DNA from 4 places in the Streptomyces sp. cmx-18-6 genome. Region 3 is predicted to be linked to each of the others. Evidence: riboswitches for the same ligand, from Rfam matches in the RefSeq annotation. Region 3 holds a riboswitch; each other region holds the start of a gene.
What was found. Region 3 has a riboswitch for cyclic di-AMP ahead of ACLJPL_RS18570 (NlpC/P60 family protein). Riboswitches for the same ligand answer to the same signal wherever they lie in the genome.
Positions count from the first base shown of each region.

Region 1: linked by a shared signal. The riboswitch ahead of ACLJPL_RS15540 (M23 family metallopeptidase) and the one ahead of ACLJPL_RS18570 (NlpC/P60 family protein) in region 3 are both predicted to bind cyclic di-AMP.
Region 2: linked by a shared signal. The riboswitch ahead of ACLJPL_RS20800 (C40 family peptidase) and the one ahead of ACLJPL_RS18570 (NlpC/P60 family protein) in region 3 are both predicted to bind cyclic di-AMP.
Region 4: linked by a shared signal. The riboswitch ahead of ACLJPL_RS09435 (peptidoglycan DD-metalloendopeptidase family protein) and the one ahead of ACLJPL_RS18570 (NlpC/P60 family protein) in region 3 are both predicted to bind cyclic di-AMP.

Region 1 covers NZ_JAEBEP010000006.1:19,394-24,458, forward strand. The annotation lists gene ACLJPL_RS15530 (PrsW family intramembrane metalloprotease) at 1-48, shown strand, start outside; gene ACLJPL_RS15535 (aldo/keto reductase) at 71-1,015, opposite strand; gene ACLJPL_RS15540 (M23 family metallopeptidase) at 1,229-2,278, opposite strand; cyclic di-AMP (ydaO/yuaA leader) riboswitch at 2,290-2,442, opposite strand; gene ACLJPL_RS15545 (PP2C family protein-serine/threonine phosphatase) at 2,653-3,930, opposite strand; gene ACLJPL_RS15550 (MerR family transcriptional regulator) at 4,072-4,830, opposite strand; tRNA gene ACLJPL_RS15555 (tRNA-Met) at 4,946-5,019, opposite strand.
Region 2 covers NZ_JAEBEP010000008.1:290,278-295,342, forward strand. The annotation lists gene ACLJPL_RS20790 (ATP-dependent Clp protease proteolytic subunit) at 1-268, shown strand, start outside; gene ACLJPL_RS20795 (hypothetical protein) at 342-647, shown strand; cyclic di-AMP (ydaO/yuaA leader) riboswitch at 1,000-1,186, shown strand; gene ACLJPL_RS20800 (C40 family peptidase) at 1,190-1,660, shown strand; gene ACLJPL_RS20805 (LysE family translocator) at 1,722-2,375, opposite strand; gene ACLJPL_RS20810 (LysR family transcriptional regulator) at 2,449-3,363, shown strand; gene ACLJPL_RS20815 (ATP-binding protein) at 3,498-3,929, opposite strand; gene ACLJPL_RS20820 (helix-turn-helix domain-containing protein) at 4,176-5,036, shown strand.
Region 3 covers NZ_JAEBEP010000007.1:178,795-183,859, reverse strand. The annotation lists gene pcrA (DNA helicase PcrA) at 1-1,220, opposite strand, end outside; cyclic di-AMP (ydaO/yuaA leader) riboswitch at 1,587-1,751, shown strand; gene ACLJPL_RS18570 (NlpC/P60 family protein) at 1,750-3,012, shown strand; gene ACLJPL_RS18565 (hypothetical protein) at 3,047-3,400, opposite strand; gene ACLJPL_RS18560 (NlpC/P60 family protein) at 3,766-4,881, shown strand; partial or broken gene ACLJPL_RS18555 (GNAT family N-acetyltransferase) at 4,924-5,065, shown strand, end outside.
Region 4 covers NZ_JAEBEP010000003.1:286,084-291,148, forward strand. The annotation lists gene ACLJPL_RS09420 (STM4012 family radical SAM protein) at 1-69, shown strand, start outside; gene ACLJPL_RS09425 (STM4011 family radical SAM protein) at 77-994, shown strand; gene ACLJPL_RS09430 (SGNH/GDSL hydrolase family protein) at 999-1,826, opposite strand; gene ACLJPL_RS09435 (peptidoglycan DD-metalloendopeptidase family protein) at 1,989-2,978, opposite strand; cyclic di-AMP (ydaO/yuaA leader) riboswitch at 2,982-3,140, opposite strand; gene ACLJPL_RS09440 (tyrosine-protein phosphatase) at 3,587-4,399, shown strand; gene ACLJPL_RS09445 (DUF6126 family protein) at 4,486-4,662, opposite strand; gene ACLJPL_RS09450 (helix-turn-helix domain-containing protein) at 4,706-5,065, opposite strand, start outside.

The DNA of each region.
Region 1 (5,065 bases), on a different contig from region 3:
CACCCCCAGTCCGGCCCCCGGTCCGGCCCCACCCCGCCTCCCCCGTAAGGCGGGGCGAGCGCCGGGCGGGTCAGGCGGACGCCTCCGTGAGCGCGGCGACCTCATCGTCCGTCAGGTGCAGGTCGGCGACGGCCAGGAGCGCGGGGAGCTGGTCGACCGTGCGGGCGGAGGCGATCGGGGCGACGACCGTGGGGCGGGCGGCGAGCCAGGCGAGGGCGACCGTGGCGATCTCGGCGTCCCGTTCCGCGGCGATCCGGTCGAGGGCGGCGAGCACCTTGGGCCCCCGCTCCGACTCCAGGTATCCACCGGCCTTCCCGGAGCGGGCGCTCTCCACGTTCGCGCCGGGGCGGTACTTGCCCGTGAGGAAGCCCGCGGCCAGCGCGAAGTACGGGAGGGCGGCGAGTCCGGCGCGGGCGGCGGTGTCCTGGAGGGCTCCCTCGTAGGTGTCGCGGGAGACCAGGTTGTAGTGCGGCTGGAGCGCGACGTACCGGGCCAGGCCCTCGCGTTCGGAGAAGTCGAGGGATGCCTGGAGGCGTTCGGGGCTGATGTTGGAGGCGGCGATGTGGCGCACCTTGCCCTCCTTCACCAGCTGGTCGAGGGCGGTGACGATCTCCTCCACCGGGACCGTCTCGTCGTCGAAGTGCGTGTAGTAGAGGTCGATGTGGTCGGTGCCGAGCCGGCGCAGCGACTGCTCGGCCGCGCCCTTGACGGTGGCGGCGGAGAGCCCCTTGTAGTCGGGGTGGGCTCCGACCTTGGTGGCCACGACGATGTCGGAGCGGTTGCCGCGCGAGGCGAGCCACTTGCCGATGACGGTCTCCGACTCGCCGCCCTGGTGGCCCTCGATCCAGGCGGTGTAGGCGTCGGCGGTGTCGATGAAGTTGCCGCCGGCCGCGGCGTACGCGTCCAGGACGGCGAAGGACTGGTCCTCGTCCGCCGTCCATCCGAAGACGTTGCCGCCGAGGGAGAGGGGGAAGACCTGGAGGTCGGAGCTGCCGAGCGTACGCAGTGAAGTCATGTGCGTGTTCAACGGCGGAGGCGGAGCCGGGTATTCCTCACCCTGCCCCCGGCACCCCGGCCCTGACCCTGGCCCCCGCCCTGGAATACGGTCCCCGGACAGACCGGCAGCCCTGACGTCGGGGGGTGAGCGTCAGGGCTGCCGGGGTTCGGGGGGCGCGCCTACAACCGCGAGGGCGCACGAGAGGGCGTGAAGCGGCTCAGACCGCCAGGCTCAGACGCCCAGGCCCTTGCTGTTCAGCCACGCCGCCGGGTCCATGGCCGAGCCGCCCGCGGTGCGGACCTCCAGGTGGAGGTGGACGCCGGTCACGTTGCCGGTCGCGCCCATGCGGCCGATGGTGTCGCCGGTGTCGACCCGCTGGCCGACCGAGACGTCGATCGAGGACTGGTGGGCGTACCAGATCTCCGTGCCGTCATCGAGCTGGAGGACGGTGCGGTAGCCGTACGAACCGGACCAGCCGGCCGAGGTGATCGTGCCGCCGTGCACGGCCTTGAGCGGCGAACCGGCCGCCCCGGCGAAGTCCAGGCCGGTGTGCTGGCCGGAGGACCACATCGCGCCGGACTGGCCGTAGGTCGAGGTGAGCGTGTACGCGGAGGTGGGCGGGGTGTAGCTGGCGCGGAGCTTGGCGAGGCGCTCTTCCTCGGCCTTCTTCGCCGCCGCCTCCTTCGCCGCCTTCTTCTCGGCGGCGATCTTCGCCTTGGCCTTGGCCTCGGCCTCGTCCTGCTGCTTCTTCGCCTCGGTGGCGGCCTTCTCGGCGGCGGCGGCCTCCTCGGCGGCCCTGGCCTCGGCGTCCGCGCTGGCCTGCTGCTGCTCGGCCTGCTGGAGGATCCGGGCGCGCAGGGCCTCGCCCGCGTCGGTCGTGCCCTGCTCGGCCTCGGCGGTGGTGATGCCCGCGGTGGTGAGCGGCGCGGAGGCGGCGACGACCGGGGCCGCCTCGGCCTCCTGGGACATGAAGGACCCGACGCCGGGAAGGGACTTGGCGTCGGGGAGGTTGTCCACGAAGGAATCGGGAAGAGAGATGGAGACGGGTGCCTTGTCCTGAGCGGTGGCCATGCCACCCGCTCCGACCGCCGCTATGACGCCGACCCCGAGGACGGTGGAGCTACGGGCGAGCCCCCGCTGCTTGGCTACGCGGTGCCTGCCGCGCACGGGACGGATGGACTCCTCGGTGGGATTCCACTCCTCCCACGTCCGTTCCTCGTCACCGAAGGTGTCGACACTGAAGGGTGACGGGGCCTCAGGGGCAGGCTTGTTGGACGCCACGTGGGCGCACTCCTTTCCTTCCTTCTCGCCTACCGGGTTAGCTGACGGGTTCGGAGCAGGAAGGTCTCCTACGGGCCCCTCCGCCTCTCACGAGACGCAGGTGCCCGATTCACCCCATGTAGGTGGTTCCCCGGTTTCCTTGCGGAATTCGGCGCTCGCGCACGGCGCCGTCTCTGACGACGGCTGGGACGACCGCGCTGCGTTATCGAACGTTAATAGACGGACGGGCCCGATTCCAAGCCGTTCCTGTTGATCATTAACGGCCCCGGCACGGACTTACCGGCTACAAGCGGGTGGAAACGGGCGACTTGACGGTGGCTCGGCAACACTACTTTTTCTGACGGTATGTCAAATGTTATGCGGAGCGATGCCCTTCAGTCACGCACCGTGTCATCGCCCCGTCCGACGATCTTCACCGTGGTCCGCCGCACCGGCTGCCCCTCCGCCGGCCGGCTCACCGCGAGCAGCGCCATGTCGTCCGTGGACCGCCCTCCGGTGTGCAGCCGTACGTCGTCGGTGAGCGCCGACAGCAGCTCCTCCGGCCCCGGGAAGATCCGGCCGCGCAGCCGGGCCGCCGGGTCGTAGAAGGCCCCGTTCGCGTCCCGCGCCTCGGAGAGCCCGTCCGTGAAGGCGAGCAGCGTCGAACCGGCGGGCAGCTCCCACTCGTCGGACCGGTCGGGCCACACCCCGAGGTCCATCCCCAGCGGCAGCGCGGGCACGGACGGCGCGAGGACCTCCAGGGCCCCGTCCGCGTGCAGCAGGATCGGCTCCGGGTGCCCGCGGTTGACCAGCCGCAGCGAGGCCGAACCGGGCGGGATCTCGGCCAGTACGGCGGTGATGAACCCCTCCATGGCGTCCAGCCCGTACCGCCGTGTGCCCTCCCGCGCGAGCGCCCGCTCCAGCCGCTGCGCGACGCCCTCCAGCGACCGCTCCTGCTCGGCGGCCTCCCGGAACGCCCCGATGATCACCGCCACGGCCTCCACCGCGTCCAGCCCCTTGCCGCGTACGTCGCCGACCACCAGGCGTACGCCGTACGGGGTGTCGGCCACCGCGAAGAGGTCCCCGCCGACGAACTCGTCCGCCTGCGCCGCCTCGTACCGCGCCGCCACCTGGAGCCCGCCGATCCGCTCCGCCGGGGTGGGCAGCACGGCCCGCATGGCGGTCTCCGCGATGACCCGCGCCGAGGCCAGCTGCTCGTTGCTGCGGCGCACGACCCCGTTGATGACGAGGGCCAGAGCCGCCGCGGTGAGGACCGTGATCATCTCGATGACCGGGACGACGTGCGTGGACGTCCCGTCCGAGAGCCGCATCGCGATGACGGAGAGGACCGAGGCCACACCCGTACGGATCGTGCTGGCGAGCGAGAAGAACGGCGCGGCGATCAGCGGCGCGGCCACGAACAGGGGCACGGCGGTGAAGTTGGGCGGGGCGAGCGAGTCGAAGAGCAGCCCGCCGCCGATCAGGAGCAGCGGCAGCAGCCGGACGAACCGCCGCGTACCGGCGCTCCGGGCCACCACCGGCCGCCCCCGCCCGGCGGAACCGGACAGGGCACGGCTCGCGGAGCCGGACATCGCCCGTCCCATGGAACCGGACATGCCGCGGCCCGGGACGCCCAAGCTCCCGCTCAGGCGTCCACGCCCCTTATCCGCCATCCCCACCTGTGTGCTCCTGCCCGGTCCGGCCACGGCTGCGGACGGTACCGCGCCCCGTCCAGGCTTCCCGGAGCCGCGCCGTGCGCGACTCGTCATCGGCCGAATAGGGGGAAGCGGCGGGGAACGCCGCGCCCTCGGCGGTCAGTCGGAGAGCCGGTGTTCCGCGTAGATCGTCAGCGCATCCCGTACGAAGGCGGCGGTGCCGTCTCCGTAGCGATCGTAGTTCTTTCCGTAGCGCGGATCGGCGACATACATCTCGCCGAGCCCGATCACGTACGACCGGCTCGGCCCGCCGGACGGGGCCGTGCTCGTCGACAGCCACGCGCAGTGCCGCCGCGCGATGTCCTGCGCTTCGTCACCACCGGCATCGAGCCCTGCCTCCCTGGCCCGCCCCCAGTCCCGCGCGATGGTCTCGTGCTCGTCCTGGAACGCCTTCTTCCCGGCCTCCCCGAGCGAACGCCACCACCGGTCGCCCTTCTCGTACGCCTCGCGGCCCCAGCGCTCGGTCACCTCCCGCTCGTGGGCGGTGTGGTCGAAGCCGTCGAACACTTCGTCGGCCATGAGTTCCATCCCCTCCTGCGTCTTGTGGAGAGTGGTCCGCACCGAGGCGATCTGCCGCCCGATGCGCGCCTGTTCCTGTTCGAGCAGCCGCAGATGCGCCCGCAGCGCCACGGCCGTGTCCCGCTGCCCCTCCAGTACGTCCCTGATGGCGGGCAGCGAGAGCCCGAGCTCGCGCAGCAGCAGGATGCGCTGCAACCGGACCAGGGCGTTCTGGTCGTAGTAGCGGTAACCGTTGTTCCCGACCCGGCTCGGCGTGAGGAGGCCGAGGTCTCCGTAATGCCGGAGCGTGCGGCTCGTGGTGCCGGCCTGTCTGGCGATTTCCTGAATGGACCACTCCATGCCGGAAACGCTAGATCTTTACGTTGCGTCAAGGTCAAGCCGGAACATCCGCACGGGTCGTGCCGGGAAACGACTCGGGCCCGGCACGCTGTGCGTGCCGGGCCCGGATCTTCAGTAGCGGGGACAGGATTTGAACCTGCGACCTCTGGGTTATGAGCCCAGCGAGCTACCGAGCTGCTCCACCCCGCGTCGGTAGACATCACTCTACGCCATGCGGGACGCGCCTCCGACCACT
Region 2 (5,065 bases), on a different contig from region 3:
TGCGCCGGGACGCCGACATGCTCTGCCCGGTGCGCGGGTAGTCATTCAGCAGCCCGCACTGGAGGAGCCGATGCGGGGCCAGCCGTCCGACCTGGAGATCTACGCGCGCGAACTGGTGCGCACCCGCGAGATGTTCACGGCCATGCTGGTCCGGCACACCGGCCGGACCGCCGAGCAGGTCACCGCCGACATCGAGCGCGACACCATCCTCGACGCGAGGGCCGCCCGCACCCATGGGCTGGTGGACCATGTCGTGGAGAACCGCTAGGGGACGTTCCGCGACTCGGTCGACAGGACGCCCCCTCACCCCCAGCCGCCGCACGACGCGAGGTGAACCGCCCATGGAGCCAACGGAGTTCCCGCCCCTGCCCGCACTGACCCGCGCCGAGGGCGAGTTCATCGACTGTTACCTGGCGGTCCTGGACCAGGTGGGCCGCATCAACCCGGCGCGCGGCAGCGACACCTACAGCGCCCTGAGAGCCGCTCAGGCCCTGGCCTCCGGGGCGGCGGCCCTGCGCGACGCCCTGGCCCTGATGCACGAGCGGGGTGAGCGGCAGATTCACGCGGCGACGCTCGCGCGGGCCCTGCGGGTGCTGGACGGCGAGCGTCGGGCGGGCCGGGTCGCCATGCCTCCGACCCCGAACTGAGCCGCTCCGCGCGCCGGGAGCGCATAGAGGGTGTGCCGGCGGATCGCGCCGTGCGACACGCCCGGTCCCGCGATCGATTTTCCTCGCTCGTTCGGCGTAGGAGTTCACCCGCGCGAGCGATGGCTCAACTTGCGTTCCCCGCGTGGGCCGTACTCGAAATGCGCCCTTTCGTCGCTGGTACGAGGGTGTGCGCCCGGCTCGTCGGCGGGCGCGAATCCGCCCTGTCCACTCGAACGGATCAGTGGTGAGGAGACTCACAAATCACCGTTTCGACTCGGAAATCCGGCACTTGGTGGGTCAAGATCCCTGGGACGACAAGCCCCCGCCACCGCGGCGGGGCGGTCCGGGTGGACGCCGAGTCCTGCCGCCTCCCGGATGACTGGTCGACAGGAGTGGATCGGCAGGAGTGGAGGACCCGAGCACAACGGGCCGACCGGGAGACCGGGAAGCCCTCGGGGTGAAGCCGCGTCAAGCGGCCGGGCAACTTCGCCAGCCCGAACCCGACAGGTCATCCTTCACAGGCGGCTGACGAAGGGTTGCGCATGTCTGCGCAGGTTCATGTCCCGTCTCTGTTCGCCCGCTTCGGTACGGCATCGGTGCTCACCCTGGCCGTGACGTCCTCGATGCTGGCACCCGGCCTGGTCGACGACGCCGAGGCCGCCACCCACTCGACGAAGGCGCTGAAGGTCGCCGCGTCGAAGAAGGGCTCCCCTTACAAGTACGGGGCCGCCGGCCCCAACCGTTTCGACTGTTCAGGGCTGACTGTCTACTCGTTCAAGAAGGTCGGCAAGAAACTTCCCCGCACGGCACAGCAGCAGTACAACAAGACCAGCCGTATCTCCTCGTCGAAGAGGAAACCCGGCGACCTCGTGTTCTTCCATTCGGGGCGCAGCGTCTACCACGTGGGCATCTACGCCGGGGCCGGGAAGATCTGGCACTCCCCCAAATCGGGGGACGTGGTGCGACTGGCGAAAATCTGGTCCAAGAGCGTCTGGTACGGACGGGTCCGCTGACCCACCGGCCCGACGCTCTTTCCGTGCGGGCGCTCTCTTCGTGCGGAGGCTCTCTCCGTACTCACCGCAGGAGCGGGCCGGTCACCAGCGCCAGCCCCAGTCCGGTGAGCGCCACACCGCTGCCGCCCTCGATCGCCCGGGCGGTACGCGGTCGGCGCAGCCACCGGCCCAGCCGGTCCACGAGGAGGGCGACGGCCGGGAACCAGATGAGGGCGAGAGCCACCACGAGGGCGGCGAGCACCAGCGTCCTGGGCAACGGCGGCTGCCCGTCCGGGACGAACTGGGGCAGCAGGCTGAGGAAGAGCACGGGCGCTTTGGGGTTGAGCGCGTTGGTCAGGAAACCCTGACGCAGGGCGCGCCCGAACTCCTTGGCCTCCTTGGACTCCTCAGGCGGTACCTGGTCCGGCGTACGGCTGCTCTCCTCGGAGACCCGGCGCCGGACCGCGTACAGGGCGCTGATGCCGAGGTAGAGCACGTACGCCCCGCCGAGCAGTTGGACGGTGCGGAAGAGCACGGGCATCGTCACGAGCACTGCGGCCAGCCCCGCCACGGCGAGCGCGGTGTGCACGAGCAGTCCCCCGGCGACGCCGAACGCGGTGGCCAGGCCGGCGGTCCGCGAGGCCAGGGCGTTGCGTACGACGACGGCGAAGTCGGCGCCGGGCAGCGCGACCATACCGGCGGCGATCCCGGTGAAGGCGATCAGTTGAGCGTCCATGGGGTCCAGCCTGGACCGTGGAAGCCTTTAGCGTGTACTTGCAATCTTCTGGGTCTGCCTAAAGGAACGCTTAATGTACGACGCGACACGGCTCGCGGCGCTGGTGGCGGTCGCCGAGACCGGATCGATCACGCGGGCCGCCGCCCACCTGGGCTACACCGCGCCCGCGCTCTCCCAGCAGCTGGCCAAACTGGAGCGCGAGGCCGGGGCGACGCTCCTGGTGCGCCACCATCGCGGGGCGCGGCTGACAGCGGCCGGGGAGCTGCTGGCGGGCCGCGCCCGGCGGGCCCTGGACGAGCTGGACCAGGCGCGGCACGAGCTGGCACAGCTGGCCGAGCTCTCCGGGGGCAGGCTGCGGGTCGGCACGTTCACGACGGCCGGGGTCCATCTGCTGCCGCCGGTCCTGAGCGCGTTCCGGCGGGCCCATCCGGACGTCGAGCTGGCCGTCACCGAGTACGAGCCCCCGGGCGGGGTCGCCGCGGTGGCGGCGGGCGAAGTGGATCTGGCGCTGACCCACGCCTACGAGCCCGCGGCGGCCGACCCGCCGCCTCCAGGCGTCACCCTGGAACCCTTGCTGGTCGAGGAGCTGGTGCTGGCGACCGCGGTCGGCCACCGGCTCGCCGAGGGCACCGGGCGGCTGGCGGTCACCGAGCTGGCGGGACGGCCCCTGATCAGCAGCGCGCCCACGCATCCGCCCCGGCGCGGTGTGGAGAGCGCGTTGGCGCAGGCGGGCGCCACACCGGCGGTGGTGTGCGAGTCGCCCGGCTACGCGCTGGTGTGCGCGCTGGTCAGCGCGGGGCTCGGGGTGGCGGTGGTGCCGGAGATGGTCGCGTCGCTGTCGTCCACGCCGCTGGCCGTCCGGCGGCTGGAGCCCGCGGCCTTCCGCCGGACGATCTCCGTCGTGCACCGGGGCGAACGGGCGACCGCGGCGGCGGCGACGCTGCTCGCGCTGCTGCGGAGCGGCTTCGGCCGGGGCGCGGCGATCTGAGCGGCTGCTCCCCGTCGCCGGATCCGGAGCGGCTACCTCCGGTCTCCGGATCCGGAGTGGCTGTTCCCGATTCTCCGGATCCGGCCGGGTTCAGGAACCGCCGCTCAGCGGTACGCCGTCCCGCCGCGTCCGTGTCAGCCCTGGACCGGCACCGCCCAGGGCAGGATGATCCAGACCGTCTTGCCGCCTTCGGCCGTGGGGACGACCGTGAGCCGCCCGCCGCGCTCCTTGGCCAGCGCGCGGATGATCACCATGCCCCGCCCGTTGTCCTGCCGTACGGCGGCGGGAAGTCTCTGGGGCCACCGGGGGTGACTGTCCGTCACCCCGAGGCGCAGTTCCTCGTCCCGTTCGAGACGCAGATCCACGGTGAAGGTGGGCGACTGGCCGAAGGTGTGCTGGACGGCGTTGGTGGCGAGTTCCGAGATGATCAGCCGGATGGTGTCGGCGAAGTCGGTGTCCTCTCCGAGGCCCCATTCGGCCAGTGTCCTGGCCACATATCTGCGGGCCGAGGAGACCGAGGCCGGATCGCTCGGCAGAGTGACGGTTGCTTCCTGATGGTCTGCCATGGCGACGCCCGTCCCTTTCGCGCCCCGGCCGACCGGCAGTCGGCCAGGATTGTGCTTCGCGCCAGACTGCCACTGTTGAAGCTCGCTGTAACGACGTTCGACCAAGATATGCATATATCTGTCGCTCGAAGCGGTGAATTCGGGTCCCGCAGGACGTGGACGAAGGGCACACTGACCCCTCTGCGGGCCCGAACCTTGCGGTGCGTGTCGGCCCCGCCCCTTCCCGCACGGCGCAAGGAGACCTGGATGCTGCACGGCCCCGTCGTCCGACGGCGCAAGCTCGGCGAGGAGTTGCGGAGCCTGCGGAACGCCTCCGGGCTGACCAGCCGGGACGCGGCGCGGCTGCTCGGCTGGCACCAGTCGAAGGTGAGCCGCATCGAGACCGGTGCGAGCGGGGTGAGCGCCGACGACGTGACGCGCCTGCTCGACGCCTACGCGGTGCACGACGCGCAGTTGCGCGCCCTGTTCGAAGTCCTCGCCGGATCGGCGGGCGGCGGCGGCTCGGGGTGGTGGCACGCGTACCGGGGGCTGATCCCGCCGCAGTACCGCGACTTCATCAGTCTGGAGTCCCAGGCGAGCACGGTGCGGACGCTGGAGACCTCGGTGGTTCCGGGGCTGCTCCAGACCGCCGGTTACGCCCGGGCGGTGACCCGGGCCGCGCTGGACGGGTTACCGGCGGACCGGCTGGACTCCCTGGTCGAGGTCCGGCTGACCCGTCAGAGAGTTCTGCGCGCGAGCCCGCCGCTGCGGTTCACCGCCGTACTGGACGAAGCCGTGCTGCGGCGCGAGGTGGGCGGCCCCGAGGTGATGCGGGATCAGCTGGGCCATCTGAGTCAGGTCGCTCAACTTCCTCATGTGCGGCTCCAGTTGCTGCCCTTCTCGGTGGGCGGGTATGTCGGCCTCACCGGCCCTTTCGTCATCTTCTCCTTTCCGAACATTTCTGATCTGGATGTGGTCGTTCTCGACCACTTGACGAGTAGCCTCTACCTGGAGCGGAAAGAAGACCTCGAGGCGTACAGCTCGGCCTTCCGCACCTTGCAGGCGCACGCACTGACGCCGGAACAATCGCTGGAGCTCATCGCCGCGATCCGCTGCGGCACTCGTTAGGACGTCCGACTCTGCCCGAGGGGGGCATC
Region 3 (5,065 bases):
AGGCGGTCGATCTCGTCCGCGACGAACTGAGCCTCGTCGTGCTCGGTGTCCGCGACGTATCCGGTGATGCGGGCGCCGGAGCCGGCGTTGGTCCACAGGTTCTTCGGGCGGCGGCTCTCGTTGCGCTCGATGACCGCGTTGGCGGCGGAGAGGATCGTCTGCGTGGAGCGGTAGTTCTGCTCCAGCAGGATCGTGGTCGCGCTCGGGTAGTCCTCCTCGAACTGGAGGATGTTGCGGATGGTCGCACCCCGGAAGGCGTAGATCGACTGGTCCGCGTCGCCCACCACGCACAGCTCGGCGGGGGCGTCGGCCTCTCCGGCCGGGCCGACCAGCTCGCGTACCAGCGTGTACTGGGCGTGGTTGGTGTCCTGGTACTCGTCGACCAGGACGTGGCGGAAGCGGCGGCGGTAGTGCTCGGCGACGTCCGGGAATGCCTGGAGGAGGTGGACCGTCGTCATGATGATGTCGTCGAAGTCCAGGGCGTTGGCCTCGCGGAGGCGGGCCTGGTACAGCGCGTACGCCTGGGCGAGGGTCTTCTCGAAGCCGTCCGCGGCCTGTCCGGCGAAGGTCTCCTCGTCGATCAGCTCGTTCTTGAGGTTGGAGACCTTCGCGGTGAAGGACTTCGGCGGGAAGCGCTTGGGGTCCAGGTCCAGATCGCGGCAGACCAGGGCCATCAGGCGCTTGGAGTCGGCGGCGTCGTAGATCGAGAACGACGACGTGAAGCCGAGCTTCTTGGACTCGCGGCGCAGGATGCGGACGCACGCGCTGTGGAAGGTCATGACCCACATGGCGTTGGCGCGCGGGCCCACGAGCTGCTCGACGCGCTCCTTCATCTCGCCCGCGGCCTTGTTGGTGAAGGTGATCGCGAGGATCTGCCCGGGGTGCGTCCCGCGCTCGGCCAGCAGGTGGGCGATGCGGTGGGTCAGGACCCGGGTCTTGCCGGAGCCGGCCCCGGCGACGATGAGCAGCGGGGACCCGGCGTGCACGACGGCGGCGCGCTGCTCGGTGTTCAGCCCGTCGAGCAGCGCCGCGGCGTCGATGACCGGGCGCGGGTGGCCGTCCCGGTAATACCCGTCCCTGGGCGGCGGGGGCGCGTCGAAGACGCCCTCGAAGAGTCCCTCCGGCACCGCTTCGGGTGCGTGGTCCTCGGGGGGCGGGGGCGGGCCGTCCTCCGTGGTCTGGAGGCCGGTCAGGAAGTTGTCGTCAAAGAGGCTGCTCATCGCCATCCGAGTCTAGGCGGCCGCACCGACAACCTTCCGCCGAAGCCGGGAAGAGAGCGGGAAGAGGCCGGGAAGAGGCCCGGAAGAGGCTGGCGAGAAGTCGGTGAAAAGCCGGCGAGAGGCCGGTGAGAGGCCAGAAGAAGCGCTCCGGTCGGCGGCCGCCACGCCGAGCCCCGCCACGCACGGAGACCGGACGAGCGCGTTCCGTTAAAGAACCCCCGGTGGGAGGGGGTGCGGCGGCCTCCGGCCACAAAGGTCACGAAAATGTATCGGGCATATCGCTCATCGACCTTCCCAGCGGTGGCGCCGGTTGGCTAGCGTGCTCGATCAGGTGGCCCGTACCCCCTGGACGCGATCCGCGCCGAACGGGCGACCCTGCCGAATCCGTCCTGCCTCGCGGCAGTTCGGAACCGGGGACCCACACGCAGCACCGGGGTGAATCGGTCCGTACCCCTCGTCCGGACCGTAGGACAGCCTTCCGTTCCGTCCGAACCCGACAGCTAACCCGGTAGGTGGTCCACGGAAGGAGATGCCGGTCTTGGCATCGCACCGCAAGCCGCGCACGAAGGTGCGCACCACCACCCCCGCCGTCGGGTTCACGACGGCCGCGCTGGCCTCTGTGACGTTGCTCTCCACGCAGAGCGCGACGGCCGCCCCCACAGAGCCGAAGCCGGCCATCGAGGAAGTCCAGAAGAAGGTCGACGAGCTCTACCGGCAGGCGGGCAGCGCGACCCAGCAGTACAACCACGCCAAGGCCGCCTCCACGGCCCAGCGGACGAAGGTCGACACGCTGCTCTCGGACGTGGCGAAGCGGACCGAGAAGATGAACGAGGCGCGCCGGGAACTGGGGGCCTACGCGGCCGCGCAGTACCGCTCCGGCGGCATCGCGCCCACCGCGACCTTCTTCCTGGCGGACGACCCGCAGTCGTACTTCGACCAGAGCCAGGTGATGAGCCGGTCGACGGCGCGGCAGCAGAAGGCCGTGGACGACTTCCGGACGCAGCAGGCGGACGCGGCGAAGAAGCGCGCGGAGGCCGTCCAGAGCCTGGAGACGCTGACCGAGACGCAGACGACGCTGCGCACCAGCAAGAAGAACGTGCAGGCCAAGCTCACCGAGGCCCGGTCCCTGCTCTCCCGGCTGACCGCCGAGGAGAAGGCGCGGCTGGCGGAGCTGGAGCGCAAGAAGGAGGCCGAGGCGCGGAAGAAGGCGGCGAAGCTGGCCGCCCGCCAGGCCGCCGAGGCCCAGCAGCGCGCCGACGCCGAGAAGAAGGCCCGCGAGGAGGCCGCGAAGGAGTCGGACGGCGACAGCGCGACCGGTTCCGGCGGTGGTGCGGGTTCCGGCGGCGGGACCGGTTCCGGCAGCGGTACGGGGACGGGCCCGGGAGCCGGTACGGGTACGGAGACGGGCCCAGGGGCGGGCACCGGAACGGGCAGCGGTTACGCGGCCAAGGCCGAGAAGGTGCTCGCCTTCGCGCGCGCCCAGATCGGCAAGCCGTACGTGTGGGGGGCCTCGGGCCCGTCCTCGTACGACTGCTCGGGGTTGACGCAGGCGGCCTGGCGGGCGGCGGGCGTCACGCTGCCCCGGACCACCTGGGACCAGGTCAAGGTCGGGACGCGGGTCGCCACCTCCGACCTGCAACCCGGCGACCTGGTCTTCTTCTACGACGACATCAGCCACGTCGGCGTCTACAAGGGCGGCGGGATGATGATCCACGCCCCGAAGCCGGGGGCGAACGTGCGCGAGGAGTCGATCTACTACATGCCGATCTACGGCAGCGTGCGCCCGGCGTAGCACGTCGAGGGGCGGCCTCCGGAGAGGCCGCCCCTCAGGTCCAGAGCGTGGCGATGAAGATGTTGGCGACCGTCAGAGCGCCGACCGCCGCGAACGCACCCTTCTCGACCCTCTCCTCGTCCCGCTTGACGTAGACCAGCGCGAGGATGGCGACGAGCAGCAGCAGCTTCACGCCGATCTTGACGTTGTTCACGCTCTGGTCGTCGGCCTGGTTGAGCCCGACCAGGGCCACGCCGGTGACCAGCATGGTCAGCGCGCCGTGCAGCATGGCGGGAACGAAGCGGGCGGCGCCCGCGCCCATGGCCTTCATCTGCGTGAGGAAGCCGCCCAGCAGGGAGGCGATGCCGATGATGTGCAGGGCGACGAAGACATTGATGAGTACGTCCATGGCTCGGGAGCCTAGCCATGGCCAAAGCATGGCCGGGCAGTGAGGCAAGCCTTTCCTGGAGCCTTCGCCGGAACTGAACGCCCTGCGCCCGAACCTGCCGGAATGATCAATTCCGGGTGCGTATCTCCGATCATCCGGCGGCGACGAAACGTCACATCCGGGCAATAACTGTCATGGCGACCCTTTTCCGTGCGCCGGGATTAGCGTCCCTCGCGGGCCCTACGGCATCCGCCGGAGGACAGCCGACAGCCCCTTCGGTATCCGCCGGAGGGGCCGTCGACAGCTCCTCCGGCACCCCCGGAGGGCAGCCCCGCAGATCCTCCGGCACCCGCCGGAGGGCCGCCGACAGGAAGGATGCCGCCCCCGTGGCCGCGCACCGGAGATCAGCCCACCGAAAACCCAAGCAGCGCCCGTTCACCGGCACTGCTGCCCGCACCGCCGCCACCCTGGCGCTCGCCGGGACCGCCACCGCGGCCTCGGCCACCGGGGCCGGGGCCGCACCCGCCGAGCCCGCTCCCACCGCCGCCCAGGTCCGGGCGAAGGTCGACCGGCTCTACCACGACGCCGAGGTCGCCACCGAGAAGTACAACGGGGCGAGGGAGAAGGCGGCCGCCGCCACGAAGACCGTCGACGCCCTGGCCGACGAGGCCGCCCGCCGCACCGACCGCCTCAACTCCTCCCGTAACGCGCTCGGTTCACTGGCCACCGCCCAGTACCGCACCGGCGCACTCGACCCGGCCGTGCAGCTGGCGCTCTCCTCGGACCCCGACTCCTATCTGGAGCGCGCCGCCCACCTCGACCGCGCGGCCGACCGGCAGTCGGGCATGCTCCAGGGCATCCGCCGCCAGCTCTCCGGCCTCGCCCAGATCAAGGCCCGCGCCGACCGGGAGACCGAGGCGCTCGCCGCCCGCCGGGCCGAGCTGCGCGAACACCGCACCGCGATCCGGACGAAGCTGTCCGACGCCCGCCGGCTCCTGGCCACCCTCACCGCCGACGAGCGCGCCGCGTACGAACGCTCGGCCGACGCCCGCCACGGCGGCGGCCCGGCCACCGCCAGTCGGTCCACCTCCACCGACCGCACCGCCGCCCACGCCGACCGCACCGCCGCACGCACCCCGGTCACGGCCCCCGACTCCCGGGCTGCGCAGGCGATCTCCTTCGCGCACGGGGCCATCGGCAAGCCGTACGTCTGGGGCGCGACCGGCCCGAACGCCTTCGACTGCTCGGGCCTGACCCAGGCGGCCTGGCGGGCGGCGGGCGTCAGCCTGCCCCGCACCACCTACACCCAGATCAACGCCGGGCAGCGGGTCTCCCGCTCCCAACTGGCCCCCGGCGACCTGGTGTTCTTCTACTCGGGCATCAGCCATGTCGGCCTCTACATCGGCGGCGGCCAGATGATCCACGCCCCGCGCGCGGGAGCGCCGGTGCGGATCGCGCCCATCGACCAGATGCCCTTCGCGGGAGCAACCCGGGTGGCGTAGTCTCCCCCGCGCCGACGCCCCTCCCGCCGAAGGAACTCCCGTATGACGATGGCGAACGCCGTCCAGGACTACGCCCGCACCCTCACACTGCGCTCCCCCGCCCACTACCGGGTGGGCCCGTTCACCGTCCGGCACAACCCGGGCTGGGAGCTGAAGTACGCCAACTACGCCATCCCCGACCGGG
Region 4 (5,065 bases), on a different contig from region 3:
GACGCCCTGGGCCCGGCGCTGTTCTCCCCCGGGGTGCGGGCCGCGATGGCCGCGTACGAGCGGAAGTGAGCGGGTCATGGACCTGACGATCCTGTACCGGGGCCCGCTGGCCTCGTGCGACTACGACTGCCCGTACTGCCCGTTCGCCAAGCGGCGGGACACCCGGGCGCAGTTGACGGCGGACCGGGAGGCGCTGGAGCGGTTCGCCGGGTGGGCGGCGGCGCAGACCGGCGACCGGCTCTCCGTGCTGTTCACCCCGTGGGGCGAGGGGCTGGTGCGCTCCTGGTACCGGCGGGCGCTGACCGAGCTGTCCCACCTGCCCCACATCGGCCGGGTGGCCATCCAGACGAACCTCAGCGGCCGCACGGAGTGGCTCGCCGCCGCCGATCCGGAACGCGTCGCCCTCTGGTGCACGTACCACCCGGGGCAGACGCCGTACGAGCGGTTCCTCGGCAAGTGCCGGGAGCTGTCGGCGCGCGGGATCCGCTACAGCGTGGGCGTGGTGGGGTTCGACGCGCACCTCGACGAGGCGCGGCGGCTGCGGGCGGCGCTCCCCGACGAGGTCTACCTCTGGGTGAACGCGGCGGAGGGGCATACGTACACCGACGCGGAGGCGGAGCGGTGGACGGAGCTGGACCCGCTCTTCCCCTACAGCCGGCATCCGCACCGCTCGGCCGGGCTGCCGTGCCGGACGGGTGAGTCGGTGGTCTCGGTGGACGGCGACGGCACGGTGCGGCGCTGCCACTTCGTCAAGGCCGAGCTGGGCAACCTCTACGACGGCAGCTACCGCCGGGCGCTCGGGCCGCGGGCCTGTCCGCTCGCCGTGTGCGACTGCCATATCGGCTATGTGCACCTGGAGACGCTGCCGATGTACGACGTGTTCGCGGGCGGTGTGCTGGAGCGGATACCGGCTGCGCCCGGCGCGGGACCGCCGCCTGCCGGGCTCGTGGGGCCGAGCCCGGCCAGGCGTACGCTGCCTCTGCTGGAGCCGTGACGGGCTACAGCGGCAGCAGGTCCGGGCGCTTCGCCTCGACGTGGTCGCCGGACGATTCGCCGCGCAGCCGCCGGCCGATCCACGGCACCAGGTACTCCCGCGCCCACTGGATGTTGTCGCGCCGCTCGTCGAACGGGCGGCGCTGGGCCTGGGGCGGCCAGGGCTGGTCCGGGTCGGCCGGCACGTCGTGGCCGAGGACCTGGGCGGCGCGCAGCGCGACCCGGGTGTGGCCCTCGGGCGACAGGTGGAGCCGGTCGGCGTCCCAGGCGCGCCGGTCCTGGACGGAGCGCAGCGACCACAGGTCCAGCACCGGGCAGTGGTAGCGGTCCGCGATCGCCCGGAGGTGGACGTTGTACGTGGCGATCTTGCCGCGCATGTGGCGCAGCACCGGAACGCCCCGGGTGTCGAAGCCGGTGGTGACCATGACCGTGCCGACCGCGTTGGTCAGGTCCGCGACGGCCCGCTCGAAGCGCTCGGCCAGATCGTCGGGGTCGGCGCCGGGCCGGATGATGTCGTTGCCGCCCGCGCAGAAGCTGACCAGGTCGGGGGCCAGTTCCTTGGCGCGGGGGAGCTGCTCCTGGACGATCTGGTCGAGGAGGCGTCCGCGTACGGCGAGATTGGCGTAACGGAAATCGCCGTGCCGGGTCTCGTCCGGGTTCGTCGCCGCGTCGGGGGCCGGGAGCCGGTCGGCGAGCAGAACCGCGAACCGGTCCGCCCAGCCGACGAAGGCTCCATCGGGGCCGGGATCTCCGACGCCTTCGGTGAAACTGTCCCCGATCGCCGCGTACGACCCGATGATGTTCTGCTGCTGGGTTCTCGAATCGTCTGCCACAAGCGCATATCCTGCACCGTTCAATGTGACCTACGCGACCGTAATACGGGGTTGACGGGAGGTGAGATAGACCACCCGGTCAGATTTCGGTAAAGCCGGAATAAGTGGAGGGGCGGTGCGCCGCCGCGCACCGCCCCTCGATCACTTCTTACGCCCCTCGGATCAGAGGGAGACGCCGTGCCCGCGCAGGTAGGCGATCGGGTCGACGTCCGAGCCGTAGCCCGGGCCGGTGCGGACCTCGAAGTGGAGGTGCGGGCCGGTGGAGTTGCCGGTGGAGCCGGAGAGGCCGATCTGCTGGCCGCCGGTGACGGTCTGGCCGGCGGAGACGCTCAGCGAGGACTGGTGGGCGTACTGGGAGTACATGCCGTCCTCGTGCCGGATGACGACCTCGTTGCCGTACGAACCGCTCCAGCCGGCCGAGACCACGGTGCCCGGGCCGATGGCGTGGATCGGGGTGCCGGAGGCGGCCTGGAAGTCCGAGCCGGTGTGGTAGCCGCTGGACCAGCTGGAGCCGGAAGCGCGGTACTGGGTGGTGACGTTGGCGTTGGCCAGCGGGGCGGTCCAGCCGGAGCCGGTCGCCTCGGACGAGCCGGTCTGCGCGGAGGCGCCGGAGCCCTCGGAGTCGTCCGCCGAGATGGTGTCGCCCTTGGGGGCTTCCTTCGGCGCGGCCTTGGGGGCCGGCGCGGCCTTCTTCGGGGCGGCCTTGGGAGCCGGGGCGGCCTTCTTGGCCTCCGGCTTCCCGGCCTCCGAAGGAGCGGTGGAGCCGGACGCCTTGGCGCCGATGGTGAGCTTCATGCCCGGGAAGATCAGGCTGGGGTTCTCGCCGACCGCCGAGCGGTTGTCCTGGTACAGCTTCTGCCAGCCGCCCTTGACCTGGTGCTCGGTCGCGATCTTCGCCAGGTAGTCGCCGGAGACGACGGAGTACGTCTTCGGGGAGGTCTTCGCCGTGGCGGGCGCGGACTGCGGCGCGGTGTGCGCCGCGGCCGGCGAGGCCGCCGCGGGCTTGGCGGCGGGGGCCGCCTTCTCCGCCGCGTGCGCGCCGGTGGCGCCGATCAGCGGGAGGGCGAGTACGGCGCCGCCGGTGCCCGCGGCGAGGACGCCGCGGTGGATCGGGCCGGACTTGATACGACGGTGCTTACCCTTTGCGGGCATGGGGAAGTTCCTCTCCGGCGCCTGCGAGGTGAGCTGTCGGGTTCGGGCTGGAGATGCCCGGTCGCCGTGGCGACTTCACCCCGAGCCGGTCCGGATCTCTCCGGGCCGGCGGCTTACCTGGTTCCCCCGCTCCTGCCACGCGTGAGTGGGTGGGTGCGAATTCCGGTCGGCGGCAGGATTAGGCGGTCCGCCCGGATTGACGGTGACCGTAAACGAGTCAGGACGACAGGAACAAGCCGTCGGTTGCCTTGCGGAATCATCGATTCAATTGCGCCGGGGATTTCCCGTCACACTCCGTGGATTACGGATCTTGGCTTTCCGTGCGGATCCCGGGAAACGGTCGGACGGTCATCGCCACGGACCGTCACGGATATGATCCCGCTCACCTGTCGAATCCCATCTCACCCATAAGCGGGGCATGTTCTGAGAAATACACCAATACGGACATGCCGCGAGAGTCCTCACTGACGCCCCATCAGCACAGGCTCCGTGGACGGCCGGGTCGGCGCTCGTCAACCGTGATGATTTTCCGGGGAATCGATGTCGTATCGTCACGGGAGCGCCCTCGCCGGAGAGCCGCGCCGCCACCGAAGACCCCAGGAGCCCCCGTGACGCAGCAGGTGCCGCAGGTCCCGCCGACAGAGACCGCACTGACCGGAGTCCGCAACTTCCGCGACGTGGGCGGGCTCCCCACGGCGGACGGGCGCAGCACCGCTTTCGGCCGGCTCTACCGCAGCGGCCATCTGGCGCACGCCACCGCCGAGGACGCGGCCTTCCTCGGCGGCCTCGGGCTGCACACGGTCTTCGACTTCCGCAACTCCGCCGACCACCGGCTCGACGGGTTCGACATCGAGCTCAGCGGTGTCCGCAATGTCAGCATTCCGCTCTCCGACCCCGCCGATGGGGCCGAGTTCTGGCGGCTGGTGCGCGACGGGAACATCGAGCAGCTGCGCTCGGTCCTGGCGAACGGCAAGGGCGTCGAGCGCATGGTCCACATGTACCGGTCGACCATCGTGGACCGCACCGCCGAGCACAGCCGGGTGCTGCACGCCCTGGCCGAGGACAGCGTGCCGGCCCTGATGCACTGCGCGGCGGGCAAGGACCGGGCGGGGCTGTCGATCGCGGTCTCGCTGCTGGCGGTCGGAGTGGAGCGCGAGGCGATCGAGACGGACTACCTCAAGTCCAACGACCTCCACCGCCGGTACAAGGTGAAGCGGTCGGACATGTCCGAGATCGGGATGTCCGCCGAGGTGATGGAGCTCCTGAACCCGCTCTTCGGGGCCCGGTCGGAGTACCTCGCGGCGGCGTTCACGGCCATCGACGAGACCTGGGGCACGACGGACCGCTACCTGACGGAGGGACTGAACGTCTCCCCCGAGACCCGGGAGCGACTGCGCGAGCGACTGCTCGACCAAGGCTGAAGAACCAAAGCCGAGAAACCAGGGCTGAAGGCTCAGGGCTGAGGGCTCAAGGCCGAGGGATCAGCGCGGAGGGATCGGCCCGGCGATCATTCCGCGCCCGCCACCATGAAGAGCAGGTAGAGGAAGGCCGCGATCACATGGCCGACCACCAGATAGGCGAAGAGCCGGATCACCAGACCGCGCGGCATCCGGCGCTCCTGCGAGTCCTGCGCAGCCTTCGGCCGCCTCGGCGTCAGCGGGTCGTAGTGCTCGGAATCGGACATGACGGTCCTCTCTGCCGGCCTCGCGACCGGTGAAGCGAATGGGTCAGCGCGCGTGGAGGGCGTTGCCGAGGCACAGCTCGGCCGCGGGGCTCTGGAGCAGGGAGTGGACGAAGAGCAGCTCCGCCCCGCTCCGGTCCAGGGCCGCGATGCGGTGCGGGGTCAGCGAGTCGAAGTGGGCGCTGTCGCCGGGTTCCAGATCGTGCACGGTCTCCCCCAGCGCGACCCGCAGCCGCCCGACCAGGACGTACAGCCACTCCTCACCGGGGTGGACGCGCACCAGATCGCCCTGGGCGCCGTACGGGACACGCACCCTCAGCGCCTGCATCGCACGGCCGGAGCCGCCGGCCCGCCGGTACATCCAGCCGTCCGCCTCGGCCCCCTCGAAGGGGCCGCCCCGGATGAC